3 regions of the Dickeya sp. CFBP 2040 genome follow, and region 1 is predicted to be linked to each of the others. Evidence: predicted binding sites of a transcription regulator. Region 1 holds the regulator's gene; each other region holds the start of a gene.
What was found. The regulator Fur, encoded in region 1, represses iron uptake genes when iron is present. The targets are predictions, from matches to a motif close to ATAATAATGAGAACNACTATCAA.
Positions count from the first base shown of each region.

Region 1 (10,568 bases):
TTACCTCACCCGCCACCACCGCAAATCCACGCCCTTGCTCGCCCGCACGCGCCGCTTCTACCGCCGCATTCAGCGCCAGAATGTTGGTCTGGAAGGCGATGCCATTAATCACACTGGTAATTTCAGCAATCTTCTTCGAGCTGCCGGAGATCTCCGCCATGGTTTTCACCACGTTGTCTACCAATTCACCGCCCTTACTGGCTGTGGTGGACGCCTGGCGGGCCAGTTGGCTGGCGTGACTGGCGTTTTCAGCATTCTGTTTCACCGTCGATGTCAGCTGTTCCATACTGGCAGCGCTTTCTTCCAGTGCTGCCGCCTGCGATTCAGTGCGAGACGCCAGGTCGTTGTTACCGGAAGCAATTTCCGACACGCCCTGATAAATGGAATCAGCACTGGTACGAATCGTACTGACGGTATTAGCCAGACTGGTTTGCATATCACGCAGCAGCGGGAACAGTTTACCCACACAGTTGTTGCCAAAATCCAGAATCGGTTTTCCCAGACGACCAGCAGCAATCACCAGGAAATGGTCACGCAAATCGTTAAGCGGACGCACCAGGTAAGCCACCAGATAGCGATCAGTCAGGAACAGCATCAGCAAACCTGCGACCAAGCCTGCCAGCAAAATAGTCTGTCCTACACCGGTGATAGCTTCCAGCCGATTGCCGGCATCGACGAACATCTCCGACCCAGCCTTGTTGAAGTTAGTAAAAGAAACATTGAATTGACGGCTAAAGGCAGGAACGACGTCTTTAGAATATTTGTCGTATTCATCAAATTTTTTGTCTGCCGCACGTTGATACATGGGATCGACACCCTGAGTAATCAGATTACTCCAGTCGCGGGTCACCGCATCAACCAATTCCTGAGACAGGCCGGCATGGTCAATCTTCTTGAATGCTTCCAGATTAGATTTCAGTAAATCCAACGCAGCCTGTGCTGACTTCAGTTGTTCTTCCGCTTTCTGGTTATCCCCGCTCTGGCGGTAGTCAATCGCGCGCGCCAGTCGGGTGACCATACGAAAATATTGGTCATTACCCGTATTGACCAGGTTCATATTGTTAACCAGTAACGCACTGGTTTTAGAAGTTTCGTTCATGGTTTTGAACGAGTACATGGTGTAAACCGAAACCGCAACCCATAACACGCAGAAGATGCCAAGAACCCACAGCATGGCCGTGCGGATGGCAATATTTTTCAGGAATTGCATAGTTGACTCCATAAACGGGCTATTGATCGAAGAGATAAGGCTTGTTCTAAGTTATGCGATGAAAAAGTCTCTCGCTTTGTAATAAATATTGCTGCACATTTACATTCAATAAAGCACCATGTTCTGTCATCGTCAAAATCACAGGAACATTTAGTGTTTTATGTCGATTAAAAGCCAATAAAATTTATATATTTAATCAATTTCCCATATTTTCAGCCTCCTATACAAACATCGTATTTTAAAAAAATTAAAAAAACATTAAGGAAGTGGTTAATAAAAAACCAATCCGTCACTTCAATGCCATTTATGCACACCGCAACAGATACACGTTTATCCATCAGACAGTGTCTGCTATTATTAGCGGATCGTAGGTGACTCAGGCACCATATCCTTAGGAATCAAGAGGTTATTTTATCTATGGCTCTCATAGGCATTTTTTTTGGCAGTGACACTGGCAATACCGAAAACATTGCCAAGACGATCCAGCAGCAACTAGGAAGCGACGTTGCCGAACTGCACGACATTGCCAAAAGCAGCAAAGAAGATGTTGAGCGTTTTGATATTCTGCTACTGGGTATTCCGACCTGGTATTACGGTGAAGCACAGTGCGACTGGGATGATTTCTTTCCGACACTGGAAGAAATTGATTTTACCGACAAGCTGGTTGCCATCTTCGGCTGCGGAGATCAGGAAGACTACGCAGAGTACTTCTGTGATGCCATGGGTACCATTCGCGATATCATCGAACCGCGCGGCGCAAACATTGTTGGTCACTGGCCAACTGAAGGTTATTACTTTGAAGCCTCTAAAGGTCTGGCGGATGACACCCACTTTGTCGGTCTGGCTATTGATGAAGATCGTCAACCAGAGTTGACCGGTGAACGTGTATCCAACTGGGTCAAACAAATCAGTGACGAGCTTAATCTGAAAGAGTTGCTGGCCTGATTCGCCTGTGGCTCTGAGGCAAATCGACCCAGAGCCATACCGATGTATGTATATAGATAAAACCTATCACAATCAGTAATACATTTTTTTAACTTTTCATTCTGACAAGGTACACTATCTATTCGGTTAGCCGGATTATGTTTAATGATCGATCCTTGCATACACGTTGTTTCTTGCAGATAACCAGCCTGAATACATCAAGTTAACGGGAATCATCTTGCAAAAGTTCCATGGTTTCCATTTCGATGGCGCGGTTCTATAATTGAGACACGTGACCTTTTTTAAGCCAACCGATGATACTAGGCTAATAGCCTCCCAGATAAAGCAAGTAACAGGACTAAATCCGCATGACTGACAACAACACCGCATTAAAAAAGGCCGGCCTGAAAGTCACACTTCCACGACTGAAAATTTTGGAAGTCCTTCAGGACCCTCAATGCCACCACGTCAGCGCGGAAGACTTATATAAAAAGCTGATTGATATGGGTGAAGAAATTGGTCTGGCCACCGTTTACCGTGTGTTAAACCAGTTTGACGATGCAGGTATCGTTACCCGCCACAACTTCGAAGGTGGCAAGTCCGTTTTCGAACTCACTCAGCAGCACCATCATGATCATTTGATCTGTCTGGATTGCGGTCGGGTAATTGAATTCAGCGATGAGTCTATCGAAGCGCGCCAGCGTGAGATTTCAGAGAAATATGGCATCAAGCTGACCAACCACAGCTTATACCTGTATGGTCATTGTAGTAGTGGCGACTGCCGTGAAGACGACAGCGCACATGACGAACGCTAATCGTCTGATACTGAGCAAAAATAAAACCGCCGCGGCGGTTTTATTTTTATCTGGCTACCGCTAGTCTGGCGGCTGTTACCCTGCCCAACTATCACGCAACCCCACTGTACGGTTGAATACCAGATTGTCAGGGCTGGAATAGACACCATCGGCGCAGAAATAACCTTCACGCTCAAACTGATAAGCGTTTTCAGCTTTTGCATTACCCAGACTAGCTTCCACAAACCCCTGAGCAATACTCAGCGAATCCGGATTGATGGTTGAGAGAAAATCCTCTGCTGCACCTGGATTAGCCACGCTGAACAGGCGGTCATACAGACGGAACTGTGCTGGCAGCGCATGAGCTGCTGATACCCAGTGGATCACACCTTTCACTTTACGACCATCAGCCGGGTCTTTGCTCAGGGTTTCCGTATCGCAGCTGCAGTAAATCGTAGTAATCACGCCCTGCTCATCTTTATCAATTCGCTCTGCTTTAATCACATAAGCATTGCGCAAGCGCACTTCCTTACCCAGCACCAGACGTTTGTACTGCTTGTTGGCTTCCTCGCGGAAATCAGCGCGATCAATATATACCTCACGGCTGAACGCCACCTGACGCGTTCCCATCTCCGGATTATTGGGATGATTAGGCATGGTAAGCCACTCTTCATACCCTTGCGGCAGGTTCTCAATCACCACTTTTACCGGGTCCAGCACCGCCATCGCTCGCGGCGCATTCTCATTCAGATCATCACGGATACATGACTCCAGCGCGGCCATTTCCACCGTGTTGTCCTGCTTGGTAACCCCGATACGGCGGCAGAATTCTCGGATAGAAGCAGCGGTGTAACCACGACGGCGCAAACCGGAGATGGTCGGCATACGCGGATCATTCCAGCCTTCTACTACCTTCTCGTTCACCAGTTGGTTCAGTTTCCGCTTGGACATCACCGCATATTCCAGGTTCAGCCGGGAAAACTCATACTGACGCGGGTGGGCAGCAATCGTAATGTTATCCAACACCCAGTCATACAAACGGCGGTTATCCTGAAACTCCAGCGTACACAGCGAGTGCGTGATCCCTTCCAGCGCATCGGAAATACAATGGGTAAAGTCATACATCGGATAGATGCACCATTTATTGCCGGTCTGATGATGCTCGGCAAATTTGATGCGATACAGCACCGGGTCACGCATCACAATAAACGGCGATGCCATGTCGATTTTGGCACGCAAACACGCTGTACCTTCAGCAAAACCGCCGCTGCGCATCTTTTCGAACAATGCCAGATTTTCTTCGACGCTACGATCACGGTACGGGCTGTTTGTGCCAGGGGACGTCAGCGTGCCGCGGTATTCGCGGATCTGCTCCGGCGTCAGCTCATCGACATATGCCAGCCCTTTATTAATCAGTTCAATCGCATACTGGTGTAACTGGTCAAAATAATCAGACGAATAGCGAACATTGCCACTCCAGGAAAAACCCAGCCACTGGACGTCATGCTTGATGGACTCAACGTACTCGATATCTTCTTTTACCGGGTTAGTATCATCAAAGCGCAGGTTGCACTTGCCGTTGTAATCTTCAGCAATGCCGAAGTTCAGACAGATGGACTTGGCGTGGCCAATGTGAAGATAGCCGTTCGGCTCTGGAGGAAAACGCGTCTGAATATTGTCGTGTTTACCGGTAGCCAGATCTTCATCAATAATCTGACGAATAAAGTTGGTTGGGCGGGCTTCAGCCTCACTCATGCTTGGTTCCTCAAATGCAAAAAAACAACCCATAACCACTAATGATCCAACAAGCCACGCTGGGAAACAACCGTTTGTTTCATGAAAATTCAAGATAAAAAAACGGAGCGTACGTTTACGTACGCTCCGTTTGTCGAGATCTGACAGCGATAACGCCTGCTGAATTATTCCTGTGAAACGTCGCGTAACGCCGCTGCGATGTTTTCCGCCTGGGTACCAACGACAATCTGCACGCTTTGCTTATTGAGGCGAATCACCCCAGCCGCTCCCAGAGTACGAGCAGCAGGCTCATCCACCAGCCCGGAATCCTTCACACTCAACCGCAAGCGAGTAATACAGGCATCGATCCCAGTCAGGTTATCTTTGCCGCCAATGGCCTGCAAATAGCCTCTCGCCACCGATTGGGTATTACCGGCAGGTGCGGTTACCCCCTCGGATGAGGACTGCGCCGCGACAGCTTCACGCCCCGGCGTCATCAGGTTAAAGCGGGTGATGGTAAAGCGGAATACCACATAATAGATAACGAAGAAGGCTGCGCCCTGCAACAGCAACATATACCAGTGTGTCGCCAACGGATTACGCGTAGACAGCACCAGGTCCACCAAACCAGCGCTGAAGCCAAAACCGGCAATCCAGTGCATACTGGCAGCGATGAATACCGAAATCCCGGTCAGCACGGCGTGCAGTACATACAGCACTGGTGCCACAAACATGAAGGAGAATTCCAGCGGTTCGGTAATACCAGTGAAAAAGGCCGCAAAGGCCGCTGCCACCATGATTCCCGCCACTCGGCTACGGTTTTCAGGCCGCGCACAGTGATAAATCGCCAGCGCCGCGCCCGGCAAGCCAAACATCATGATCGGGAAGAAACCAGCCTGATAACGCCCGGTAATGCCAGGAATGGCTTTACCGGCATCAATCGCCTGCTGACCACTCAGGAAATTGGGAATGTCGTTAATGCCAGCCACATCGAACCAGAACACCGAATTCAGTGCATGATGTAGCCCGACCGGAATCAACAGACGGTTAAAGAAGGCATAAATACCGGCACCAACCGATCCCAACTGCTGAACATGTTCGCCAAAGGAAACCAACGCGTTATAGATAACCGGCCAGACGTACATCAGCACAAACGCCACCACAATCATCAGCAGCGAAACCAAAATCGGCACCAGACGACGGCCATTGAAGAAAGAGAGCGCTTTAGGCAACTCAACCTGGCTGTAGCGGTTATACAGCTCAGCGGAAATCACCCCGACCAGAATACCGATGAACTGGTTTTCAATCTTGCCAAACGCCTTCGGCACCTCTGCCAGAGGGATGTGCTGAATCATCGACACGGCTGCTGGCGAGCACAATGTAGTCAACACCAGATAACCAACAAACCCGGACAATGCTGCCGCACCGTCTTTATCTTTCGACATACCGTAGGCAACACCGACTGCAAACAGCACCGCCATATGCTCGATAATAGCCGCACCGGATTTGATCAACAGCGCGGCCAGCGCGCTTTCACTGCCCCAGCCAATCGGATCGATCCAATACCCCACCCCCATCAGGATGGCGGCCGCGGGCAATGTAGCGACAGGCACCATCAGCGCACGGCCCACTTTTTGTAAATAACCGAGTGTACTCACCTTCCCCTCTCTTTCCCTTTCGGGCAATAAAATTGTCTGTCAGCCTTGTCATCGAATCACCCGCCAGCCATGTGGGCCTGGTCAGAGTGCCAAAAAAATAATTCGCCACGCAAATTAATAGCAATGATTATGTGATAATTATCACCACAAAAGCACATACAAAAAGTTTATGCCGCGATATTAATACAACTTATTTTAAGTCTAAAAAAAACTTGCTACACTAGCTTCAGACTAAATATCAAAACACAGCGTTGGCATATTACCTGATAGCCGGTCTATCCGACTGCGTTTACCCGACGAATAATTGCCTTTGCTAACCGATTCCGAGGAGAACCTCATGAGACTAATTCCATTAACAACCCCCGCCGAAGTTGGCAAATGGGCCGCCCGCTATATTGCCGAGCGCATCAATGCTTTCAAACCAACGGCGGAGCGCCCGTTCATACTTGGCCTGCCAACCGGAAGTTCGCCGCTGGAAGCCTACAACGCCTTGATTGCGCTATACAATGCGGGACAAGTCAGCTTCAAACATGTCGTCACCTTCAATATGGACGAATACGTCGGGCTACCGGTAGACCACCCGGAAAGTTACCGTACCTTCATGTACCAGAATTTTTTCAACCACGTTGATATTCCGGAAGGAAACATTAACCTGTTGAATGGCAACGCGGAAGATATCGCCGCCGAGTGTCACCGTTATGAAGAAAAAATCAAGTCTTACGGCAAGATTCATCTGTTCATGGGCGGTGTCGGCAATGATGGTCACATCGCTTTCAACGAACCGGCGTCCTCTCTGGTGTCCCGCACACGTATCAAGACCCTGACGGAAGAGACACGCATCGCTAATTCTCGTTTCTTTGGCGGCGATGTTAGTCTGGTGCCGAAATATGCCCTGACGGTGGGCGTCGGTACGCTGCTGGATGCAGAAGAAGTGATGATTCTGGTCAGTGGTCGCCACAAGGCGCAAGCCCTTCAGGCTGCGGTGGAAGGCAACGTAAATCACATGTGGACCATCAGTTGCCTGCAGTTACACGCTAAAGCGCTGATGGTGTGCGATGAGCCTTCCACCATGGAATTAAAAGTGAAAACCGTGAAATATTTCCGCGAGTTGGAAGCTGAAAATATCAAAAACCTGTAATCGGTGAGCCAGGAGCTTATTTAGATGTACGCTTTAACCAATGGTCGTGTTTTTACCGGCCACCAGATCCTTGACGACCATGCAATCGTCGTCACCGATGGAATGATCGCGGCAGTCTGCCTGACACGCGATCTGCCTGACGATTTACCCCGGCGCGATCTCGCAGGCGCATTACTGGCCCCTGGCTTTATCGACCTGCAATTGAACGGCTGTGGCGGCGTGCAGTTCAACGACGCACTGAGCAGCCTTTCCGTCAAAACGCTGGAAACCATGCAGAAAGCCAACGAAAAATCCGGCTGTACCAGCTTTTTGCCGACGCTGATTACCTCTTCCGATGAATTTATGCGCCACAGCATCGACGTGATGCGCACCTGGCTCGCACAGCACCATCATCAGGCACTGGGGTTGCATCTGGAAGGTCCCTGGCTCAACCCGGTGAAAAAAGGCACCCATGACGCAGCCTTTATCCGCCAGCCTGACGAGCAACTGCTCGCCTATCTGTGTGACAACGCTGATGTGATAAGCAAAGTCACACTGGCGCCGGAAATGGTGCCCGAACACGTGATAAGACAGCTGAGCAACGTCGGCATCGTGGTTTCCGCCGGTCACTCCCACGCCACCTGGGAACAAGCCAAACAGGGGTTTGCCGCCGGGATACGCTTCGCTACCCACCTGTTCAATGCCATGCCCCCCGTTACTGGTCGGGAACCCGGCCTGGTCGGTGCCGTCTATGATGCACCCGAAGTCTATTGCGGCATCATTGCCGATGGTCACCATGTCAGTTGGGCCACTATCCGCAACAGCAAACGCATCAAAGGCGACAAACTGGTGCTGGTCACCGATGCCACGGCACCGGCTGGCTCCAGCATCGACCAGTTCACATTTGCTGGTAAAACCATATACTACCGCGACGGCATTTGTGTGGACGATCACGGAACTCTGAGTGGTTCGGCACTTACCATGATTAATGCCGTGCGCAATTGCGTAGAACACGCGGGTATCGCTCTGGATGAAGCACTAAGAATGGCGACGCTCTACCCGGCGAGAGCCATCGGCGAAGAGCGCCGACTGGGAAGCATTGAAACAGGAAAAGTGGCGAACCTGACGGTACTTACCCGCGATTTTGACATCCTCAATACGTTTGTGAATGGTGAAGAAGTTTTTCATAAGCAGTAAAACGTATTGCATCGACACGAGTAATGCGTAATGACCACAGGCGGACAAACCCAGATAGGGAACATTGATCTGGTCAAACAACTCAACAGTGCGGTCGTGTACCGCCTGATTGATCAACAAGGCCCCATCTCTCGAATTCAGATTTCAGAACAGAGTCAACTTGCTCCCGCCAGCGTCACAAAAATTACCCGCCAGTTGCTGGAACGTGGTCTCATCAAAGAAGTGGATCAGCAGGCATCAACCGGTGGACGCCGCGCCATTTCAATTATCTCCGAAACACGGCCATTTCATACGGTGGCAGTCAGACTTGGCCGCTACGACGCCACCCTCGCCTTATACGACCTGCAAGGCAAACAGCTGGAAGAAGAACTCTGCAGTCTGCCAGAAAATACCCAGGACTCACTGGAAAGTGCGCTGTTCACTGTTATCGGTCAGTTCATCGACCATCATCAACGCCGCATCCGTGAATTAATCGCCATTTCGGTGGTACTGCCAGGGCTGGTAGACCCTGCCGCCGGCATAGTGCGTTATATGCCACACATTAGCGTAGATAACTGGCCGCTGGTGAAAAATCTCGAACAACATTTCAAGGTGCACAGCTTTGTCGGTCACGATATTCGCAGTCTGGCACTGGCCGAACATTACTTTGGCGCCACCGGTGATTGTCAGGATTCACTGCTAATACGGGTTCATCGTGGCGTGGGCGCAGGTATTTTGGTCAATGGCAACATTTTTCTCGGCAGCAACAGCAATGTTGGGGAGATCGGTCATATCCAGGTTGACCCATTAGGCGACCGCTGTCACTGTGGCAACTTTGGTTGTCTGGAAACAGTGGTATCGAACGGTGCGCTGGAACAACGGGCGCGTCATTTGCTGCAGCAGGGATTTTCCAGCAAGCTGACGCTAGAGAACTGCCAGATAGACGCCATCTGTAAAGCAGCCATGAAAGGGGATCTGCTTGCCAGAGAGTTGATCGAAGCGGCTGGGCAGCCACTGGGTAAAGCGATTTCGATTGCCGTTAACCTGTTCAACCCGCAACGAGTGGTTATCGCCGGTGAAATTACGGCAGCGGACAAGATTCTGTTGCCCGCCATTCAGCGCTGCATCAATGCACAGGTACTGAAAGACTTTCGTCAAAACCTGCCTGTCGTCGTCTCAGAATTACAACATTTATCCGCCATCGGTGCTTTTGCGCTGGTAAAACGTGCGATGCTAAATGGTGTATTACTGCAACGTCTGCTTGAAAATCAGTAAGTTCAGTTTTCTGCTATAAGGCCGGATTATGAGATCGCTAAAAATCCGGCCCACGCCTTCCATCATTTTGAACAAAAGCCAATAAATCACACCAAAAATTACGCATTCACCAGCGCAATGGCTTTTTTCATTAAATGATATTGAATTGATGTGCCGTTTTGATGCTAAATCAGTGTTACCGATATGGCGGTGACCGACCCACAGTAGTACAACCCGGCAAGGAAAACCGCTGATTACCACCATACACTTTGACTGTTTTCACGTTGTGATGCGTGAATAAAGGGAGCCTTTGGTATGTGTTCTATTTTTGGTGTGCTTGATCTGAAAACCGACCCGGTTGAACTGCGCAAAAAAGCGCTGGAATTGTCCCGTCTGATGCGCCACCGCGGCCCAGACTGGTCCGGTGTTTACGCCAGCGACAAAGCCATTCTGGCGCATGAGCGTCTATCCATCGTTGACGTTAACACCGGTGCTCAACCGCTCTACAACCAGCCGCACACCCATGTTCTGGCCGTAAACGGCGAAATTTACAACCATCAGGCTCTGCGTCAGCAATATGGTGATCGTTACCAGTTCCAGACAGGTTCCGACTGTGAAGTGATTCTGGCGTTGTATCAGGAAAAAGGCCCGGAATTTCTGGACGAACTGCGCGGCATGTTCGCCTTCGCCCTGTATGACAC
Region 1 is NZ_JAAVXH010000028.1:29,785-40,352, forward strand. Features, by position in the region: gene Dpoa2040_RS03910 (methyl-accepting chemotaxis protein) at 1-1,210, opposite strand, end outside; gene fldA (flavodoxin FldA) at 1,628-2,155, shown strand; gene fur (ferric iron uptake transcriptional regulator) at 2,503-2,949, shown strand; gene glnS (glutamine--tRNA ligase) at 3,025-4,683, opposite strand; gene nagE (N-acetylglucosamine-specific PTS transporter subunit IIBC) at 4,848-6,320, opposite strand; gene nagB (glucosamine-6-phosphate deaminase) at 6,658-7,458, shown strand; gene nagA (N-acetylglucosamine-6-phosphate deacetylase) at 7,483-8,634, shown strand; gene Dpoa2040_RS03945 (ROK family protein) at 8,665-9,888, shown strand; gene asnB (asparagine synthase B) at 10,183-10,568, shown strand, end outside.

Region 2 (10,568 bases), on a different contig from region 1:
TGCCACCTGAGGCAGGTGGGTGACGCACATCACCTGAGTCGATTGGCCGAGCTGACGTAACATTTTGCCGACAATCGCCGCAGTCGGACCGCTGATACCCACGTCAACTTCGTCGAAAATCAGCGCTGGTGTGTCCATCTTGCGAGCGGTGATGACCTGAATAATGAGTGCGATACGAGACAGCTCCCCTCCCGAAGCCACTTTGACCAGTGGTTGATGTGGCTGGCCAGGGTTGGTGGTGACGCAGAATTCGATGTGGTCGGCACCGGTAGCCGTCAGCGAATCAGGGTTGAAAGTCACCTCAATAGTGAAATGGCCGTGCGGCATCGCCAGTTCATGCATATTGGTCGTGATCATGTGCGCCAGTTCGCTGGCGTGTTGGCGGCGCCGGATGTGAAGCTGTTCGGCCACGTGCAGAGCCTGCTGATGAAATTCCTGTACCGCACGGTTCAGGGTTTCATGATCGCTTTCTTGCTGTTCCAGCAAGTGCTGTTCCTGTAACAACTGTTGATGAAATGCAGGTAGTTCTTCCGGTGTCACATGGTGTTTACGTGCCAGCGTTAACTGACGTGACAGGCGCTGCTCCAGTTCGTACAGCCGGATAGGATCCAGATCCATTTGGTCACAGTAATGGCGCAGCTCATCACTGGCCTCGCTAATGTGAATGCTGGCCTCTTCCAGCATGGAAAACACGCCAGAGAGTTTCTCATCCATACTGACCAACTCTGACAACTGATGTTTGGCGCTGTGCAACATGCCAAGCACATTCTGGTCTTCATCTTCGCTGAGAATCTGCAGTGTCTGCTGGCTGAGCGACATCAATTGTCCGCTGTTGGCGAGTCGCTTGTATTCTGCGTCTATCTGCTCGTATTCGCCCGACTGAGGAGCAAACTCATTGAGTTCTTTGAGCTGATATTGCAGCAATTCCCGGCGTGCTTCCCGTTCGATGGTTGCTTGCTGGTGTTGCGCCAGTTCGCGGCAGCTTTGGTGCCACTGTTGCCAGATTTGACGCATGGCACAGAGCAGTTGTGATTCGTCGGCGTAGGCATCCAACAGGTGACGTTGATGTTCCGGTTTGAGCAGTAACTGGTGAGCGTGCTGGCCGTGGAGCTGAATCAGGTGCTGGCCGAGTTCGCGTAATTGCGACAACGGCACAGCCGTACCATTGATGAACGCACGGGAGCGACCGTCTGCGCTGATGACGCGGCGCAGCAGGCATTCGTTGTTGTCATCAAGCTGATTGTGCTCCAGCCAGTGTAACGCAGTTGGCGTATCCGTCAGTGAAAAACGGGCGCAAATGTCGGCTCGACTGGCGCCGGGACGTACCATATTGGCGTCAGAGCGATTACCCAAACAAAGGCCGAGAGCATCAATGGCAATGGATTTTCCCGCCCCGGTTTCACCGGTAATGACGCTCATCCCTGCCTGAAAATCAATTTCCAGTTCGCGCACAATGGCGAAATTACTGATTGTGAGTTGCGCCAGCATGATAGTGTCCTGTATGTAACAACAACTGTTATTAAATACAGTATAGACTGGTTTTTTGTACAGTAAAGTAGCAAGCGCCACTTTTAGAATAATTTTTTAGACCAACCGAGTTTGCTGCTCAATGTATTGAAATAGCTGTAATTTTCAGGATGAATTAAGTTTAGTTGATGCTTGCTGCGCTGGATACGCACTTCTTCACCCTCCTGAACCGGCAGTGAAATCTGACTGTCGCAGCTGATTTCCAGGTCCTGAGTGATGTGGGAAAATTTTAGCCGGATGGAACTGCTGCTGTTGATCACCAGTGGGCGAGCCGACAAGGTGTGTGGGAACATCGGCACCAGGGCAATCGCATCCAATGATGGGGTCAGTATCGGGCCGCCGCCGGATAACGAGTAAGCGGTAGAGCCGGTAGGGGTGGAGATAATCAGACCGTCAGAGCGCTGGGAGAAAGCGAATTTGTCGTCAATATAGACTTCAAATTCAATCATATGTGCTACCTTGCCGGGATGAAGCACGACCTCGTTGATGGCGGTGCTGCTACTGTTGGGATGGTTGGCACGGCACACTTGTGCTTCCAGCATAAAGCGTTGTTCACGAATGTAGCGACCGGCCAGCACTTCGCTCAACTGTTGCTGAGTATGATCCGGGTCGAGATCGGTGAGGAAGCCGAGATTACCGCGGTTAACGCCGATAACGTTGATATCGTAGCGAGACAGCACCCGTGCGGCGCCCAGCATGTTGCCGTCGCCGCCGACCACCACCGCCAGGTCTGCCTGCTGACCGATGTCCGACAAGCTGCCGGTCATGGCGTCTGTTAATTGCAGTTCGCGGGCAATCTGTTGTTCGACTACGACGGCGTAATCCTGTGCGCGTAGCCAGTGATACAGCATTTCATGGGTGGTCAAGGCATGTGGGTGACGTGGATGACCAACAATGCCAATGCAGTTAAACGATCTGTTCATTTGGGTGCGTTATCCTCATAAGAACACCGGCAGCTCACGGTTTTTGGACCGATAATCAGACCAATAATATGTGAGTGATTCCCTTGAAACCCCGGTTTTGATCCCCATAATAAGCGAACTAGCGAGATGAATGCGAAAAACGCGGAGATTTTCATGAGTAGTAAAGAACAGAAGTCGCCTGACGAGCAAGTCTTGGATCAAAAGGAAACAGCGCAAGGTCAGCAAGCGGATGCCGTGCCAGAGACGACGGATGTCGCTGACCCGCGTGATGAACGTATCGCAGAATTGGAAGCGCAACTGAACGAACTTCAGCAGCGCGAGCGTGAAAGCGCACTGCGTGCCCGCGCCGAAATGGAGAACATTCGTCGTCGTGCCGAACTGGATGTGGAAAAGGCACATAAATTCGCGTTGGAGAAATTTGCGAGTGAAATACTGCCGGTGATTGATAACCTGGAGCGTGCGCTGGAAATGGCGGACAAATCCAATGAGGCGCTGTCCGGCATGATCGAAGGGGTTGAACTGACGCTCAAAGCGATGCTTTCTGCCGTGAGCAAATTTGGCATTGAGGTGGTGGCAGAAGTGAATGTACCGTTTAATCCGGATGTTCATCAGGCTATGACCCTGATCGAATCTGCCGATCATGCGCCTAACCATGTGATGATGGTGATGCAGAAGGGTTATACCTTGAATGGTCGCTTGTTGCGTCCGGCGATGGTTGCCGTCTCCAAAGCCAAAGAGTAACCTCTTTCTGTTGCCCTCCAGGAAGTAGCCAATGGGTTCCTTCCTGGGGTGTTTCATCATATCTTTCCTTTCATTGTTACCCTGACCTTCTTCTCTGTTCCCACTCTGTTGTTAATAAATGGCTCTTGTTGCTTAAATGTTTTATTTGTGTGGTATTGTGTAAAGTGCTTTATTGGGGTGATTATTCATTAGTCGTTTTTTTGTTTGTATTTTGTTAGTCTCTTCGTATTAAAATGTGTGCTGTCTGTCAGACAAAAGCATCGTCAATACCTATCAGAGTAATCACTTCTTTCACTATAAATGCAGTTGATAATCATTATCATTTTTGCGATAGTCATAAAACAGTAGCGTCAGAAGGGGTACTCATATGCCGGGGAGTCGTGTAGTGGAATCAGTCAGCCGAACATCAAGAAAGCTCAAGCTTTCGTTGATGGGGCCGGCCTTTATCGCGGCGATCGGTTATATCGATCCCGGTAATTTTGCTACCAATATTCAGTCGGGCGCGGCGTATGGCTATCAGTTGCTGTGGGTGGTGGTTTGGGCCAACCTGATGGCGATGTTGATCCAATTACTCTCTGCCAAACTGGGTATCGCAACCGGCAAGAATCTGGCGGAGCATATTCGTGATCGTTTCCCGAAACCTGTTGTCTGGGCCTACTGGATACAAGCCGAGATCATCGCTATGGCGACGGATCTTGCTGAATTTATCGGCGCGGCAATTGGTTTTAAGTTATTGCTTGGCGTGTCGTTGCTGGAGGGGGCAATCCTCACCGGAATTGCCACGTTCTTGATCCTGACATTACAGCAGCGTGGGCAAAAACCACTGGAGATGGTGATTGGCGGCTTACTGTTATTCGTTGCGGCGGCCTACATTGTTGAGTTGATTTTCTCCCGCCCGGAGCTGGCTTCTCTGGCGAAGGGGATGGTTGTGCCCAGTTTGCCTAATTCTGATGCGGTGTTGCTGGCTGCCGGCGTGCTGGGTGCGACTATCATGCCGCATGTCATTTATCTGCATTCGTCTCTGACGCAGCAGCAGAGCCATATAACCCGTGCCGAGCGTTATTCCGCTACCAAGGTAGATGTTGCAGTGGCTATGACTATCGCCGGGTTCGTGAATCTGGCCATGATGGCGACAGCGGCGGCGGCGTTTCACTTTAGCGGCAATACCTCGATTGCTGAACTGGATCAGGCGTATCTGACGCTGAAACCGTTGCTGGGGCAGGCGGCGGCGACTATTTTTGGCCTGAGCCTGGTGGTGGCGGGGTTGTCGTCCACCGTAGTGGGGACGCTGGCCGGTCAGGTGGTGATGCAGGGGTTTGTGCGTTTTCATATTCCGCTGTGGATTCGCCGCGTTGTGACTATGTTGCCATCTTTTATTGTGATTCTGTCCGGTATGAACCCGACCAGGGTGCTGGTGTTAAGCCAGGTATTGTTGAGCTTCGGCATTGCGTTGGCGTTGATTCCATTGCTGGTGTTTACCGGTAACCGCGACCTGATGGGATGCCTGGTGAACAGTCGCTGGGTACAGAACACCGGCAAGGTGATCGTCTGTATGGTGATTGCGCTCAATCTGTATCTGGTTATCGATACGCTGCTGGGATGACTTGACGCGTTCTTCGTTGCGCCTCCGCTAGTCGGGGGCGTTTGCTTTTTGTGGTTACGACTTTTCTGCTTTCACTGATGATTACGTGCAATTCGTCGATGCCCGGCCTATTATCTGAAGCTGATTTTTGATACAGAGATGCAATTATGTCGGTGCCGATTACTATCGTTGAGAAGAAGCTGTTATCTGATCACTGGTTTGTATTGCATAAATATGTGTTCGATTTGAAGCGGAAGAATGGCGGCATGGTGCGCCAGATGCGCGAAGTGTATGACCGTGGTAACGGTGCGACCATCTTGCTGTATAACCGGGTAAAAGGCACGGTGGTGTTGACGCGTCAGTTCCGTATGCCGACGTATCTAAACGGTAACGACAGCGGGATGCTGCTGGAAGCCTGTGCCGGTCTGCTTGATGATCAGTCGCCGGAACAGTGTATCCGTAATGAGGCTATCGAAGAAACCGGCTACCGGATCGGTGAAGTGGAAAAGCTGTTTGAGGCTTATATGTCGCCGGGTGGTGTAACCGAATTGCTGCATTTTTTCGCTGCGGAATATGATGATACGCAAAAACGCACTTCTGGTGGGGGTGTGGAAGATGAAGATATCGAAGTGCTGGAGTTGCCGTTTAGTGAGGCGATGACCATGGTCAGAGATGGCCGCATTAAAGATGGCAAAACCATTATGTTATTGCAGCACGCACAGATTAATGGCTGGTTTGCCAACGCACGTTAACCGCACGATAAAACCGTAAGTTGATGATGTCGATAACAAGGGGCCAATTTGGCCCCTTGTTGCTTATGTGGGAGTACATTTGCAACGTTGCCGCTCTGACTGATCCTTCCTGTAACTCGCATTATTTAGGGTATATATATCGGGAAAGCGCTCGCTGAGGTGAGTGAGTTTCAATCTCATTAATTAATTATATTAAGCGGTATTCCGGCGCGGATTTTGTAATGCTTCATGGTTTCGCAAATCACAGACACGATACACTGGGTGACCTGCTGCCCTACTAACAAAGCGATAAAATAAGGTAATTAGCTATGGATGAACAACTTAAGCAAAGCGCACTGGATTTCCATCAATATCCGGTGCCGGGAAAAATCCAGGTCTCCCCGACCAAACCGCTGGCAACCCAGCGTGATCTGGCATTGGCTTATTCTCCGGGTGTTGCTGCGCCTTGTCTGGAAATTGCGCAAGACCCCCTGGCTGCTTACAAATATACCGCGCGCGGCAATCTGGTCGCGGTGATCTCCAACGGTACCGCAGTGCTTGGGTTGGGCAACATCGGTGCGCTGGCCGGCAAGCCGGTAATGGAAGGCAAAGGGGTGCTGTTCAAGAAGTTTTCTGGCGTCGATGTGTTTGATATCGAAGTGGATGAGCAGGACCCGGACAAGCTTATCGATGTGATCGCGGCGCTGGAGCCGACCTTCGGTGGTATCAATCTGGAAGATATCAAAGCGCCGGAGTGCTTCTACATCGAACAGAAGCTACGTGAGCGCATGAAAATTCCGGTATTCCATGACGACCAGCACGGCACCGCGATTATCTGTACCGCAGCAGTGCTGAATGGTTTGCGTGTGGTGGAAAAACAAATTGCCGACGTCCGGCTGGTGGTGTCGGGCGCGGGCGCGGCATCCATTGCCTGCCTGAACCTGCTGGTGGCGCTGGGTTTGAAGCACGAAAACATCGTGGTGTGCGATTCCCGTGGCGTTATCTACAAAGGCCGCGAAGCCAACATGGCGGAAACCAAGGCGGTATATGCTATTGATGATAACGGCAGCCGTTCATTGGCCGATGTTATTCCGAACGCGGATATTTTCCTGGGTTGTTCCGGCCCAGGCGTGCTGACGCAGGAGATGGTAAAAACCATGGCGCCGCGTCCACTGATTATGGCGTTGGCTAATCCGGAACCGGAAATTCTGCCGCCGCTGGTAAAAGAAGTGCGCCCGGATGCCATTGTGTGCACTGGCCGTTCCGACTACCCGAACCAGGTCAACAACGTGTTGTGCTTCCCGTTCATTTTCCGCGGTGCGCTGGACGTAGGGGCGACGACCATCAATGAAGAGATGAAGCTGGCCTGTGTGCACGCCATTGCTGATTTGGCGTTGGCGGAGCAGAGCGAAGTGGTGGCGTCTGCCTATGGCGATCAGGATCTCTCCTTCGGGCCGGAATATCTGATCCCTAAACCGTTCGACCCGCGTCTTATCATCAAGATTGCGCCGGCGGTAGCGAAAGCGGCGATGGAATCCGGCGTGGCGACCCGCCCAATTGAAAACTTCGATGATTACATCGAGAAACTGACGCAGTTTGTCTACAAAACCAACCTGTTCATGAAGCCTGTCTTCTCTCAGGCCCGTACTCAGCCGAAGCGTGTGGTGCTGGCGGAAGGGGAAGATCCGCGCGTGCTGCACGCCACGCAGGAGATGGTGTCGCTGGGGCTGGCGTTCCCGGTGTTGATTGGTCGTCCGAGTGTGATCGAGAAACGTATCCAGAAGTTGGGATTACAGATAGCTATCGGCAAAGATTTTGAAGTGGTGAACAACGAATCCGACCCACGCTTCAAGGCATACTGGACCGAGTATTTTGAGATGATGAAGCGCCGTGGCGTGTCTCAGGAACAGGCCCAACGCGACATGCGTGGCAACCCGACTCTGATCGGTTCCATCATGGTTCACCGCGGCGAAGCGGATGCGATGATCTGCGGTACGGTTGGTAACTATGACGAGCATTTCAGCGTGGTGGAGAAAGTGCTCGGTTACTGTGATGGCGTACATGTCGCGGGGGCGATGAACGCGTTGCTGCTGCCAAGCGGCAACACCTTTATCGCAGACACTTACGTCAATCCGGATCCGACCCCGGAGCAACTGGCGGAAATTACTCTGATGGCGGCTACTACCGTGCGTCGTTTTGGTATCGAACCCAAAGTGGCGTTGCTGTCGCACTCCAGTTTTGGCACCTCAGATTCGCCAACCGCGAAGAAAATGCGCGCCACGCTGGAGCTGGTGAATAAGATGGCACCAGAACTGCAGATTGATGGCGAAATGCACGGCGACGCTGCGCTGGTGGAAGCCATTCGCCGTGAGCAGATGCCGGACAGTCCGCTGAAAGGCGCGGCCAATATCCTGATCATGCCGAACATGGAAGCCGCCCGCATCAGCTACAACCTGTTGCGTGTCTCTTCTTCTGAAGGTGTGACTGTCGGGCCGGTGCTGATGGGCGTGGCTAAACCGGTGCATATTTTGACGCCGATTGCCTCTGTGCGTCGCATCGTTAATATGGTGGCGCTGGCGGTGGTGGAAGCGCAGACTGCGCCGCTGTAATGTGGCGTATTGCTGACATATTGCTGAGATGAAAAGACCAAACCGGCAGGTTACCCTGCCGGTTTTTTTACGCCTGCTGGCGCAGCCACTTATCCAGCTCGTTGGCAAACTGCTGGCGATCTCGTTGGTTTAATGCAGCCGGGCCGCCGGTTTGCACGCCGCTGGCGCGTAACGTATCCATGAAATCCCGCATGGTCAGCCGTTCGCGTATGGTATCCAGAGTGTAACGTTCACCGCGCGGGTTGAGTGCGACCGCTTGTTTTGCCAACACTTCGGCGGCGAGCGGAATATCGGCAGTGATCACTAGATCGCCCGGCTGAACGCGGCGCACGATTTCGTTATCCACCACATCAAATCCCGCGGCGACGCGCAGGCTATGGATGTGTGGCGAAGGCGGCGTTTTGAGAGGCTGGTTGGCGACCAGCGTCAGGCGGGTTGCAGTGCGATCAGCGGCGCGGTATAGCACTTCTTTAATGACGTTGGGGCAGGCGTCGGCATCCACCCAAATGGCGGTCATCCTCGTGGCTCCGGCTGTGTAGCCAGCCCAAGCCAGTCACGTGCGGGTAAAAAGTCGCGGTATAATGCCGCTTCCGGGCTGTCTGGTTCCGGTTGATACCGGTATTCCCAGCGCACCAGCGGCGGCATCGACATGAGGATCGACTCAGTGCGCCCGCCGCTTTGCAGGCCGAACAACGTGCCCCGGTCCCACACCAGATTAAACTCTACATAGCGCCCACGACGATAAAGCTGGAACTGGCGTTCCCGCTCGCCCCACGGAATGTCTTTTCGGCGATTGACGATTGGCAGATACGCCTGCTGGAACCCTTCGCCCACCGCACGCATGAAAGCGAAGCTGGTGTCGAAGTCCGGCGTGTTGAGATCGTCGAAGAACAGACCGCCAACGCCACGTGCTTCGTTGCGATGTTTGAGGAAGAAGTAATCGTCGCACCATTGCTTGTAGCGCGGGTAGACGTCATCACCGAACGGTTGGCACAGATCAAAAGCGGTTTGATGCCAGTGGATAGCGTCGTCTTCGAAACCGTAGTACGGGGTGAGATCAAAACCGCCGCCAAACCACCATACAGCGGGTTCGCCCGGCTTTTCGGCGATGAAGAAGCGCACGTTCGCGTGGCTGGTTGGCACATACGGATTGAGCGGGTGAATCACCAGCGAAACGCCCATCGCCTGAAAGCTGCGCCCAGCCAGTTCCGGGCGGTGGGTGCTGGCTGAGGACGGCAACGAGGCGCCGGAAACGTGAGAGAAATTCACCCCAGCCTGTTCGAATACCTGCCCCTGACGCAAAACACGGCTGCGCCCGCCACCGCCGGAAACATGTTGCCAGGCATCTTCAATAAAGGTGGCGTTGCCATCGGTCAGTTCCAGTTGCCGGCACAGGGTGTCCTGTAGTGTGAGCAGAAATTGCTTGATCGCGTTGATATCAGGTGCACTCATAATATCCCTTATCATGATGTTGAAAGGCTGGTTGGGCGTCATCCAGCCTGGGCTTATTCTGTCTTAGTATATCGAAATTCGGCAGTTCACCCATTGCCGGAATTGTTGCAGGCATGAATTGTCCGTCGCAGATATGGATTGTCGGCTATTGCTGAAAAGTGTTATTGCGTCTGTGATGAATCGCGGGATAATCAACATTGACCTGTTAACTCTAGATGGCGAGCCGTGATGGAAATCCGCATATTCAGGCAAGATGACTTTGAAGAAGTGATCACCCTTTGGGAACGCTGCGATTTGCTGCGTCCCTGGAATGACCCGGAGATGGATATTGAGCGTAAGCTTAATCATGATCCTGACCTGTTTCTGGTAGCGGAAGTGGGCGGTGAGGTGGTCGGTTCGGTGATGGGCGGATATGACGGCCACCGTGGTTCAGCCTACTATCTGGGGGTGCATCCTGATTATCGTGGTCGCGGCATTGCCAATGCGTTGATCAGTCGTTTGGAAAAAAAATTGATCGCGCGCGGCTGCCCGAAGATCCACCTGATGGTGCGTCAGAGCAACACCGCTGTCATCAGTATGTATGAAAAGATGAATTACGACATGGTCGATAGCATTACGCTGGGCAAGCGCCTGATTGAAGACCAGGAGTATTGATCGTTCCCATTTGGCACCGTTGTGCGCTGCCAACGGTGCCTGAGAAACTTCGCGTAGTTCCCTCCCTGTTTGATGCCGGAATTGCCGTTCCCCGCCAGCAGGTACTCACTGCTCTGTTCCGATGTTCGTTCCCTTGTTGCTGCCGGGATGGCCTTCCCTGCGGAACGCCTTTTCCAGGGCGAAGTTTTTCCCGGTCAGCCCGAACAATGGTAATCTTGGCGGCATCTGTGTGCCGGTACCGTTTTATGTTGAGGAGTCGAGAGTGACAAAAGTGCGTCCGTTGTTTTTGGTTTTCCCGTTGTTGCTGGCAGGGTGCAGCACCTTATCCGGTTTTTCCTGGTCCAGTTTG
Region 2 is NZ_JAAVXH010000056.1:103,814-114,381, reverse strand. Features, by position in the region: gene recN (DNA repair protein RecN) at 1-1,488, opposite strand, end outside; gene nadK (NAD(+) kinase) at 1,572-2,450, opposite strand; gene grpE (nucleotide exchange factor GrpE) at 2,604-3,191, shown strand; gene Dpoa2040_RS07810 (Nramp family divalent metal transporter) at 3,559-4,794, shown strand; gene nudK (GDP-mannose pyrophosphatase NudK) at 4,941-5,525, shown strand; gene maeB (NADP-dependent oxaloacetate-decarboxylating malate dehydrogenase) at 5,834-8,113, shown strand; gene Dpoa2040_RS07795 (YaiI/YqxD family protein) at 8,181-8,630, opposite strand; gene hemF (oxygen-dependent coproporphyrinogen oxidase) at 8,627-9,565, opposite strand; gene Dpoa2040_RS07785 (GNAT family acetyltransferase) at 9,794-10,219, shown strand; gene Dpoa2040_RS07780 (RpoE-regulated lipoprotein) at 10,482-10,568, shown strand, end outside.
Region 2: a site for Fur is predicted at 3,498-3,520, ahead of Dpoa2040_RS07810 (Nramp family divalent metal transporter). Genes of this name have one in related genera too.

Region 3 (10,568 bases), on a different contig from region 1:
TACCCCAATACCCCAGGCATCTGGTCGGATGAACACATTGAAGGCTGGCGCCGCATCAATGCGGCGGTACACGCGGCAGGCGGCAAAATGGTGTTGCAGATGTGGCATGTGGGTCGCATTTCAGACCCCGTCTATCTGGACGGCGAGTTGCCGGTGGCCCCCAGCGCTATTGCGGCAGAAGGGCATGTGGCGACGATTCGTCCCTATAAACCCTATGTGGTACCACGCGCGCTGGAAACGGATGAAATCCCAGGGATTGTCGAAGACTTTCGTCGGGCGGCGGAAAACGCCAAACGCGCTGGGTTTGATGGGGTGGAAATCCACGCGGCCAACGGTTACCTGTTCGATCAGTTCCTGCATGATGGCTCAAACCAGCGTACTGATCAGTACGGCGGCTCGATTGCCAATCGGGCGCGTTTCCTGTTGGAAACCGTCGATGCCGTGCTGACCGTCTGGCCAGCGGATCGGGTCGGCGTGCACCTGAATACTATGTCTAACACCCATTCTATGCAGGACTCGGAGCCGCAGGCGCTGTTCGGCTATGTGGCAGAACAACTCAATGATCGTAAACTGGCATTTATCTTTGTGCGTGAAGCGTTGGATACCCCACAGCGTATTCTGCCGCTGATCCGTAAAACGTTCCGTGGCGTGGTGATCGCCAACGATGGCCTGACCCGTGACACGGCTGAGCAACTGTTAGTGGATGGCGAGGCGGATGCGGTGTCGTTTGGGCGAATGTATATCGCCAACCCGGATCTGGTTGAACGCCTGCGTTGTGGCGCACCGCTGAATGAACTCAACGGCAACACGATCTATGGATCGGGGGCGGAAGGCTATACCGATTACCCGGTATTGGCGGAATAAAACCAACGAGGAGGCCATCGGCCTCCTTTTTCCTGGTTACGACCTTTACGGCTGAATCACCGCCGTAGTCAGCCGGGCAATGCAGCAGCGCCGCTGACGCTCGTCGAGTATCTCTATTTGCCAGACCTGCGTCTTTCGGCCCAGATGCAGCGGTTGACAGATACCCCGTACCTCGCCTTGTGTAACCGCCCGCAGATGGCTGGCGTTAATCTCTACACCCACCACGCTGGCACCCGGTTCGGTACATAGCCAACCTGCTACCGAGCCGAGAGATTCTGCCAGCACCACCGATGCGCCGCCGTGCAACAGGCCGAATGGTTGCCGGGTACGCTCGTCTACCGGTAGCGTCGCTTCCAGGCTGTTGTCAGTCATGTGGGTAAAGTGAATCCCCAGGTGAGACAACATGCAGTCGTCACTCATCTGATTAAGCATGTCCAGCGTGGTGACGCGTTTCCAGATCAATGTGTGTTTCCTCCATCAAGAGCGAATGCCAACGTCACGCGCCCAGCGTGGCGCCGCCGTCGATCACCATATCCTGTAGCGTGACGTGACCAGCCAAATCGGAGGCCAGAAACAGTACCGTGTCGGTAATGTCGCGTGGGCGGGCAATTTTGCCGAGCGGAATCCCCAGCTTGAACTGTTCAGGAAAACCGGCGATGGTCTGCTGTTCTGAAGCCGGTGAGTGCCACAAGCTGCGTTGCATCGGGGTATCGGTAGAGCCGGGCGAGACCAGATTGCAGCGTACGCCGTAGGGCGCCAGCTCCAGGCCGACAGTCATGCACAGGCTGCGCAACGCCGCCTTAGACGCACAATAGGCTGCCATGCCGACCCGCGGCACATGTGCGGCGTTGGAGCCAATTGAAACAATTGCGCCGCGGCGTTGTTGCTGAAATTGCGGAATCAGTGCCTGAAAAAAGTGAAAGGCACCGCCAGCGTTGACGTTCAGGCAATCCTGCCAGTCTTGCTGGCTGAGCGCTTCGGTCTGGCCCATACGCAGAATCCCGGCACCGTTAATCAGTACATCCAGATGCGGCGTGTGCGCCAGTTGTGTTGCACAGACCTCAGCAACGACAGCGGCATTGCTGATATCCAGTTCGATGGCGCGAAACGGCTGTTCGTCAGCGGAAAAAACGCGGTCAAACCCGGTGACGGTCGCTCCCGCCTCGGTAAAACGACAGGCAATATCATAACCGATGCCGCGCCCGGCACCGGTTACCCACACCTGCTTACCGCTGAAATCCAGCGTGACGCTCATGCTTCCTCCCGTTGAGGCTGGCTCAGCAACTGATGCCAGTGGCGCAGCGTGGGATTTTTCACCAGCGCCACGAAATCAAGGTCATGACCTTGCTGACGCCAGCGGGTGACCAGCGACATGATGCGTACCGAGTCCAGACCATAATCCAGCAGGTTGTCGTCGTCGCTAATGTCGTCGTCATCCAGCAGCGGCAGCAGTTCGGCGCGCAGGCGTGCCAGGCCGGTGTCGGCCTGCGGCACCAGCGCGTTCAGCAATTGCTCGCTGGTCAGGACCCGGCCACAACGACCTGCGGTGTAACGCAGCGCCATCAGATGTTCTTCCTGAGAAAAGTCCGCCAGTGCATCGGCTACCATGAACGGTTTAATATCGCGCATAAACGCATCGGTGGCGGTCGTCAGGCAACCGATATGGGCATACACCCCACAGATAATCAACTGATCGCGGTCTGCGGTTTTCAGCCGTTGTTCCAGATCGGAACGCTGGAAGGCGCTGTAACGCCATTTCACCAGCACGGTGTCGTTGGCGTCCGGCGTCAGGGCGGCAGTGATTTGCTGTTGTTCCGGATGACGGTTCAGGCCCGGTCCCCACATGTCGTTGAGCAGCGCCCGGTCAGCATCGCTTTGTTGGTTGGGTTGGGCAGTATAAAACACCGGGATACCCAGCTGATGGCACGCTTGCCGAATACGCACGACATTGGCGATCAACTGTTCGGTCAGCGGACTGTTTTCTCCCCAGAAATTGAGAAAATAGTTCTGCATATCGTGAATCAGCAAGGCAGCGCGCGAGGCGTCAACCGGCCAGTTAACCTTGTTGACCGGCACCTGCTCGATACCGGGAAGCGGATAGGCGTTTAGTTTTGGAATAGCCATGATTTATTCTCCTGCAGCGGTGGCCGCTACGCGCTGTTGCGCCAGCTGGCGTAGCCGCTGTTTATCGACTTTACCCACCGCGGTTTCCGGCAGAATGGGCAGTTGTTCAAATCGGTCCGGTAATTTGTAGTCGGCGATACCCTGCTCGCGCAGATGACGGCGCAGCGCCGCTGCTTTGAGCGGTTCGCGGGTGACCAGAAACGCGCAGCTTTTCTCGCCCATCATTGCGTCGGGCACCGCCACCAGTGCGGCGTTGATCACCGCTGGGTGACGGAGCAACAGGTTCTCGATCTCTTCGGCGGCGATCTTTTCCCCGCCGCGGTTAATCTGATCTTTTTCGCGCCCCACTACTTGCAGATAGCCATCCGCCTGCTGGATAACCACATCGCCGGAGCAGTAGAAGCCCTGATTGTCAAACACCTGGCGGTTATGTGCCGGGCTGCGGTAGTAGCCGCGGAAGGTATACGGCCCACGCGTCATCAGGCGACCCGGTTCGCCGTGCGGCAGCGGATTACCGGCGGCATCGGCCACCCATACTTCGTCATCGTCGCTGATAGGGCGGCCCTGCGTGGTGAATTGATGGGTATCGTCGTCGTCCAACCGGGTGTAGTTCACCAGCCCTTCCGCCATGCCGAATACCTGTTGCAACTGGCAACCCAGCTCCGCCGGTATGCGTCGCGCCAGCGATTCGCTTAACCGTGCGCCACCGACCTGCAATACGCGCAGGCTCGCCAGCGCGTGACGCTCGCCCGATAACGCCACCGCCTCCAGCCACAGTGTGACGGCGGGTGGCACCAGCGCGGTCAGGGTGATGCGGTGCTGTGCAATCAACGGGAAGCAACTGGCTGGGCTGGGGTCGCTTGCCAGCACCACCGTGCCGCCGGCATAGAACACGCCCAGTGCGCCCGGTGAACTGAGCGGGTAGTTATGGGCGGCGGGCAGAGCGCACAGGAAACGGGTATGGGCGTCAACCTGACAAATTTCTACGCTGCCGCGAATGCTGTAGTAGTAATCGTTGTGAGTGCGGGGAATCAGTTTTGGGGTGCCGGTGCTACCGCCGGAAAGCTGGAAAAATGCCACCTGATCGGCAGGCGTCGGGGTAGCTGGCGTGAGTTCGCCCTCTTCCTGCAACAACTGCGACAGATCCTGTGCTGGGTTGCTGTCGCCGCGCAGGATGACCTGCCGTAGCGATGGACAGCGTTTTTGCAGTTCGTCGATAAAGCGATCATCCGCAAACAATGAATGGCTACGGTCGGCGATTAACAGCGTTGGCGCGATCTGGTCGGCATAGGCGCACAGCTCGCTGCGCTGATGGCTGAACAGGGCGTTGACCGGCACGATGCCTGCACGCAGCAACGCGAAGTAAGTGAGGTAAAATTCGGCGATATTGCCTAACTGCACCAGCGCGGTTTGCCCCGGCGTTATTCCCCGGCGTTGCAGCACGCCAGCCAGTTGCGCCACGCGCTGATTCAACTGGCGGTAACTGAACGTGCGGTCACCGTCGATCAAGGCAATATCGTCATTGTTGGCGTGCCGGGTGAGGATGTCGCCCAGCGGCACATCCAGCCAGTAGCCCCGTTCCCGATAGCGCTGTTCCAGTTCGGGCGGCCAGCGGGTGAATTCAATCATCATGCTGCACACTCCTGATCCTGTCGCAGACCAAATGCACGCAGCATGGTGCTCAATTTAACGCCGGTTTCGTGCCATTCAGACACGGGCTGAGAGTCTGGCACGATGCCAGCGCCGGCAAACAGTCGCACCCGGTTTTGCTGTACTTCGCCGCAGCGAATGGTCACCACCCATTGACCGTTGCCTTGATCATCGCACCAGCCGACGATGCCGCCGAACAGGCCGCGTGTGAACGGCTCCAGTTGGGCGATGCGATCTCGCGCCGCTTCAAACGGCACACCGCACAGCGCCGGGGTAGGGTGCAGCAGGCACGCAATCGACAGCGCATTTTCCCGTGCGTCCAACACGTCGCCTTGAATCCGGGTCGCCAGATGCCACAGCACCGGCGTGCTCAGTAGTTCCGGCGTGTCTGGAATGGTGAGTGTCCGGCAGCGCGGTGCCAGCACCCGGCGGATATCATCGGTGACCAGCCGGTGTTCGTGGCGATCTTTGGCTGAGGCCATCAGCGTACGGCGCAGACGTTGGTCTTCCACCGGGTCGTCGCTGCGACGGGCTGAACCGGCCAACGGTTGCGACACAATCAGGCTACCCTGTTTATGCAGCAGCAATTCCGGGCTGGCGCCCAGCAGTGCGCCCTGTTCCAGCGGCACGTGGAAGTTGTAGCTCCAGGGATTTTGCTGGTTGATCTGTCGCAGCAGGCGGATTGAGTCGAGCGGCTGCTCGGTATCGATATCCAACAGACGAGACAGCACGATTTTATTCAACTCACCGTTACGGGTGGCAGCGACGCCGGCGCTGACCATCTGGCAAAACGCATCGTGACCCGGCACTTCACGTATCCGGCGCGCCCTTATCGGCGTGGCGGGTTGTGTGTCGGGCGGTAGCGTATCGCGTGCGAACCAGTGAGACTGTTGCGGCACGAACAGGCGGGCAGGCTGGCGTTTGTCGAACGGGATAGCGCCCACCAGCAATGGCCGGGCGATACCATCCTGCCTGGCACGGGCAAACAGTGCGTTTACCTGCTGTTGAACGCTGCCTTGCAGGTGGCCGCCATCTGCCACGGGCATCGACAAGGCGGCATAACATCCGCGGGTATGCAGGCTGTTGTCGGGAGACAGAAACAGAAAATCATCGTGCTGAAGCGTGCGAACATCCAGCGATGAAGAGGTGGCTGCGAGCGTTGACACGGGGTTTTCCTTATGTCGGAAGTGGAACAAAATAGTGATGCGCCGGCGTCACCGCAGGGCGGGAAACCCCGCCCTGCTGCCTATTACCAGCTATAGTTGACCGTTGCGACGACAGTACGTCCGCTGCCGTAGAAGCAGGCGGTATCGCTACCGCATGACGCCACGTAGCGCTTGTCGGTCAGGTTGTTGACGTTCAGTTGCACGGTGGTGCCTTTCAACTGCGGTGTGAGTGAACCCAGCTCGTAACGCGCCATCGCGTCGTACAGGGTATAGGCCGGTACTTTGAAGCTCTCGGCGTTATCGCCGTAGGTAGAACCGACATAGCGCACCCCGGTGCCGAGCGTGACGCCTTTCAGCGGGCCGTTCTGGAAGCTGTAGCTACCCCAGGTGGAAGCGGAATGGCGTGGAATAGACGACGGTGCTTTGTTGACCTGGTTGGCGGTGTTGCTTTCCTTAGTGACCGCATCGGTGTAGGTGTACGCCGCTATCAGGCTGATTTCCGGCGTCAGTTGCGTATGTACTTCCGCTTCCGCACCTTGGGATTTCACCTTACCGATCTGCTCCTTGTATTGGGTCACGCTGTTGTACGAGGTGATATTTTTCTGCGTGATATCAAACAGTGAGACGGTCAGCAGCGTATTACTGCCTTTCGGCTGGAACTTGATGCCGACTTCAGTTTGTTCGCCGGTTGTCGGTTTAAACGCAGGTGTGCCGGGTGCGCCGGAGTCCAGGTTGGGTTCAAACGAGGTGCTGTAGCTGACATACGGCGAAATACCGTTATCGAAAGCGTAGAGCAGGCCGGTACGACCGGTGAATTTACTGTCGTCTTGCTGTGTTGACGTACTAGTTATGTGGTTTTGCGTGCGTATTTGGCTCCAGTCATGGCGACCGGACAGCAGCAGGTTCCACTGGTTCCATTCCATCTGGTCTTGCAGATAGACGCCAACCTGATCGAGTTTTTTCTTGTAAGACGTGTCCAGTGCTAGCTGACTGTCGCTGACCAGATAAGAACCACCGTAGCTGGGGTTCGCCCAGTCAAAGTTGTACTGGTCGCCGCGCTTGAGCCAGTAGTTGTAATCGCGATCCTGCCATTTGTAATCCACCCCACTGAGTACAGTGTGTTGGACATCGCCGGTTTCCAGTTTGACCTTAATCTGGTTATCCAGACCGATTTCGTCGGCGTCAAGTTCTTCACGGATCTGACGGCGGGCCAGCGAGGTATCGGAGATTTCCGGGTTACTCGTACTATAAACCAGATACTTGTAGCGCTCCCTCAACTGGGAGTAGCGGAAGTTTTGCTGGAAGGTCACGTTGTCATTGAATGAATGATCAAAAATATAACCGATACCGACCTGCTCGCGTTTTGACCGATTATAGTAGGGGTCGCTGACGTTCAGGTCATAAGGGACATAGCCAGCGCTGGCTTCGGTCACAGTGCCGATTTTAGGCAGGAAGTTGCGAAAGCCCGCCTTAGGATCGTTCTGGTAGCTGGTCAGCAGCGTAAAGCTGGTGTCGCTGTTAGGCAGCCAGGTGATCGCCGGCGCGATGGCGACACGTTTTTCTTTGTAATCCTTGACGAATTCGTCACGGGTGCTGGCGATGCCGTTGAGGCGGTAGAGCAGGGTTTTATCGTCATTGAGTGCGCCGCCAAAATCAAACGCCGCTTCGCCCAGACGCTGATTACCCGCGCTGAATTGCACTTTGTGGATATCTTCTGCCGTCGGGCGTTTGCTGGTCATGCTGATAAGCCCGCCGGGGTTGACCTGTCCATACAATACCGACGCCGGGCCGTGCACCAGCTCTACCCGCTCCAGCAACCAGGGGTCTATTTTCCCCAGTGCTGCACCCTGACCACTCAGGCCATAGCTCAGGCCGTCAAGGAACTTTGGCGCGTAACCGAAGCCGCGGGAAATGACTTCATCGTTACGGTTGGAGGAGCCACGGTAGTTGCTGACCACGCCGCTGGAGTAATTCAGCGCGTCGGACACGGAAGAAACCGCCTGCGCATCCATCTGGTCGCGGGTTACTACGGTGACTGTTTGCGGGGTTTTTATCAGTGGTGTGCTGGTTTTGGTGCCGGAAGCGCTCTCTTTCGCCACGATGCCTTTCAGCGGAGCGGTAACGCTCTCACCAGCCGTGGCGGATACGACCATGGTGTCGGTGCCGCTAGTGGTGTCCGCCGCCTGTGCGTGTGCTGCCACCAGCAAGGTGGAAGCCAGCACGGCTGGCATCGCATTTTTATTTTTTTGCCAAGACTTTAATTTTGCTAATTGGTTATTCCTGGTGCTACGCATCAGTTCTCCCCTCCTGAGAAAGACCTTATTTTTTATATGTTTCAGGTTATATATTCCCGGCCTTGCCGTTCATCTCATTTATCCAGTTAATTAACTTTAAATTCATGCTGTTAATTTTATCTGTCATACATTTTTGACCGGGACATCAGTTTTTTATCCCGACAGACATCGGGATTTACATCTTATTGCAAATGTAAATGGTTCTCAATATTATTTCTCTTGTCTAAGAAATTGTAAGTTCACAAACAAATACATTAGTTCTGTTAATTAAATGTAAGTGAAACGTAAAGGGCAGCCCCAGGAGGTTTTGATGTCGGCAGCACAGCCGTCAGGTTTCGCCGCAACACTTTTGTCATCACCTCAGGCAGGGGAAGACGTTTGGTGGCAACAGATAGCCAGACAGGGAACACCGTTGGTGGAAGCACTGGATGCCGCGCGGGTGCGGGTTACCTTTCTCTGGCGCGACCCGGACGGTGACGAACGCCATTCCGCTATCCGACGGGTGTATGCCGATATCAATGGTGTCACTGATCACCACAGCACCGATCCGCAGAGCCTGGAGCGACTCCCCGGTACTGACATCTGGCACTGGTCGATGGTGATTGAGCATGACTGGCGCGGCAGTTATTCCCTGATCCCGATTGAAGCGGCGCGCTTGCCGCCGGTATTTAGCGACGACGAGCAAGTGCGTAATAAGCAACAACGGGAGTGGTGGTGTTCGCTATTTCCCTGCGCGATTGCTGATCCACTCAACCTGAACCAACCATGGCGAGAACGGTTATCGGCGGCGCATATGCCGGCAGCGTTGCCACAACCGGCCTGGCAGGCGGTGGACAACGGCTCGGCATTGCCGCCGGACGCCACCCGGTTGACGGTGTTTGACTGGAAGAGCGAACAGCTCGACAACCAGCGCCGTATCTGGCTGTACACCACCGGGGTGAGCGATGAACCGGCACAACGGCCATTATGCATTGTGCTGGACGGGCAGAAATGGGCCGACGATACGCCGCTATTTGCCGCACTGGATACGGAAACCGACGCCGGATATTTACCACCCGCGGTCTGGTTGTTTATCGATGCGATTGACGGGGAAACCCGTAGCCGTGAACTGCCGTGCGATGCCGCGTTCTGGCAGGCGGTGCAACAGGAACTGTTGCCGCAGGCAGCGCGCCTGACACCGTTCAGCGACGACCCGGATCGTACGGTGGTAGCCGGGCAGAGCTATGGTGGGCTGGCGGCATTGTACGCCGGTCTGCACTGGCCGCAGCGTTTTGGCCGCGTGTTAACCCAATCCGGGTCGTTCTGGTGGCCGAACCTGCAATTCATCACCGACTTTGATCAGCGCGACACGCTGGAACCCGGTGTGCTGATCACCGAGGTGCGCCAGAGCGGCCAGACGGCATCGCCGCTGGTGATTTTTCAGGAAGCGGGGCGACGCGAGGCGGATATCGCCTTCGTCAATCAACAGATGCATGAGGCGCTGATAGCGGCGGGGCATCAGGTTCACCAGCGTGTGTATGCCGGCGGACATGACACCCTGTGCTGGCGCGGCGGATTGATTGACGGATTTCGCTGGCTGCTGAACAACGACAACGCCCGATAATGCGCGGCAACTCTTATCACATGAGGTAACAACAATGAGTCAGGAACAACTGAATCCGTTTGACGATGATCGTTTGACGTTTCTGGTGCTGGTCAACGAGCAGCAGCAATACAGCCTGTGGCCAGAGTTTGCCGCGGTGCCGGCGGGCTGGCAGGCGGTATACGGGCCGCAATCCCGTGAGGCGTGTATCGCTTATACCGAAACTCACTGGCAGGACATGCGTCCGGCCAGTCTGCGCACCCGCGAAGCCTAACCGGCGTTCCCAGTCAGACTGTTTCCGTTGACGGAGTAAGGAAAACAACGTGTCAGAGCGATTTAACCAGGCGCAGTCACCCAGCACAGCGCAGTTACCCAACATAACACTTGCACCCAACATGGCACTTTCACCCAATCAAGCCGAATTACCTGGCCAGCCTGCATCTTCCCACGAATCAACGCTGACGCCGTCGGTGGATTGGCAGGAACTGCCGCTGGCGGCGGCTCAGCCTGGTATCTGGATGGCCGACCAGATAGCCAGCCAGCCGAATGCCTTTACCGTGGCACATGCGCTGGAACTGAACGGCCCGGTCGATCCGGCTCGCCTGCTGGCGTCCATCCGTCAGGGGCTGGCGGAAGCGGATACGGTACAGGCGCGCTTTGGCCTGAATGATCTCGACGAGCCGGTGCAGTGGCTGCCATCCACACCGGGTGCTGTGGCGATGGACGAACCGGAATGGCTGGATTTCAGCGACCCGGCGCAGGGCGAACACGCCGCCTGGGCGCTGATGCACGCGGATCTGGCGGCACCGTTGCCAGCCGATGGCGGGCAACCGCTGTATCGGCAGGTGATTATGCAGGTGTCGGCGCAGCCGGAACGATGGTTCTGGT
Region 3 is NZ_JAAVXH010000013.1:65,583-76,150, forward strand. Features, by position in the region: gene Dpoa2040_RS01535 (alkene reductase) at 1-864, shown strand, start outside; gene Dpoa2040_RS01540 (hotdog fold thioesterase) at 910-1,326, opposite strand; gene dhbA (2,3-dihydro-2,3-dihydroxybenzoate dehydrogenase) at 1,361-2,119, opposite strand; gene Dpoa2040_RS01550 (isochorismatase family protein) at 2,116-2,988, opposite strand; gene Dpoa2040_RS01555 ((2,3-dihydroxybenzoyl)adenylate synthase) at 2,992-4,620, opposite strand; gene Dpoa2040_RS01560 (isochorismate synthase) at 4,617-5,804, opposite strand; gene Dpoa2040_RS01565 (TonB-dependent siderophore receptor) at 5,888-8,098, opposite strand; gene fes (enterochelin esterase) at 8,409-9,701, shown strand; gene Dpoa2040_RS01575 (MbtH family protein) at 9,736-9,954, shown strand; gene Dpoa2040_RS01580 (non-ribosomal peptide synthetase) at 10,076-10,568, shown strand, end outside.
Region 3: a site for Fur is predicted at 8,290-8,312, ahead of fes (enterochelin esterase). Genes of this name have one in related genera too.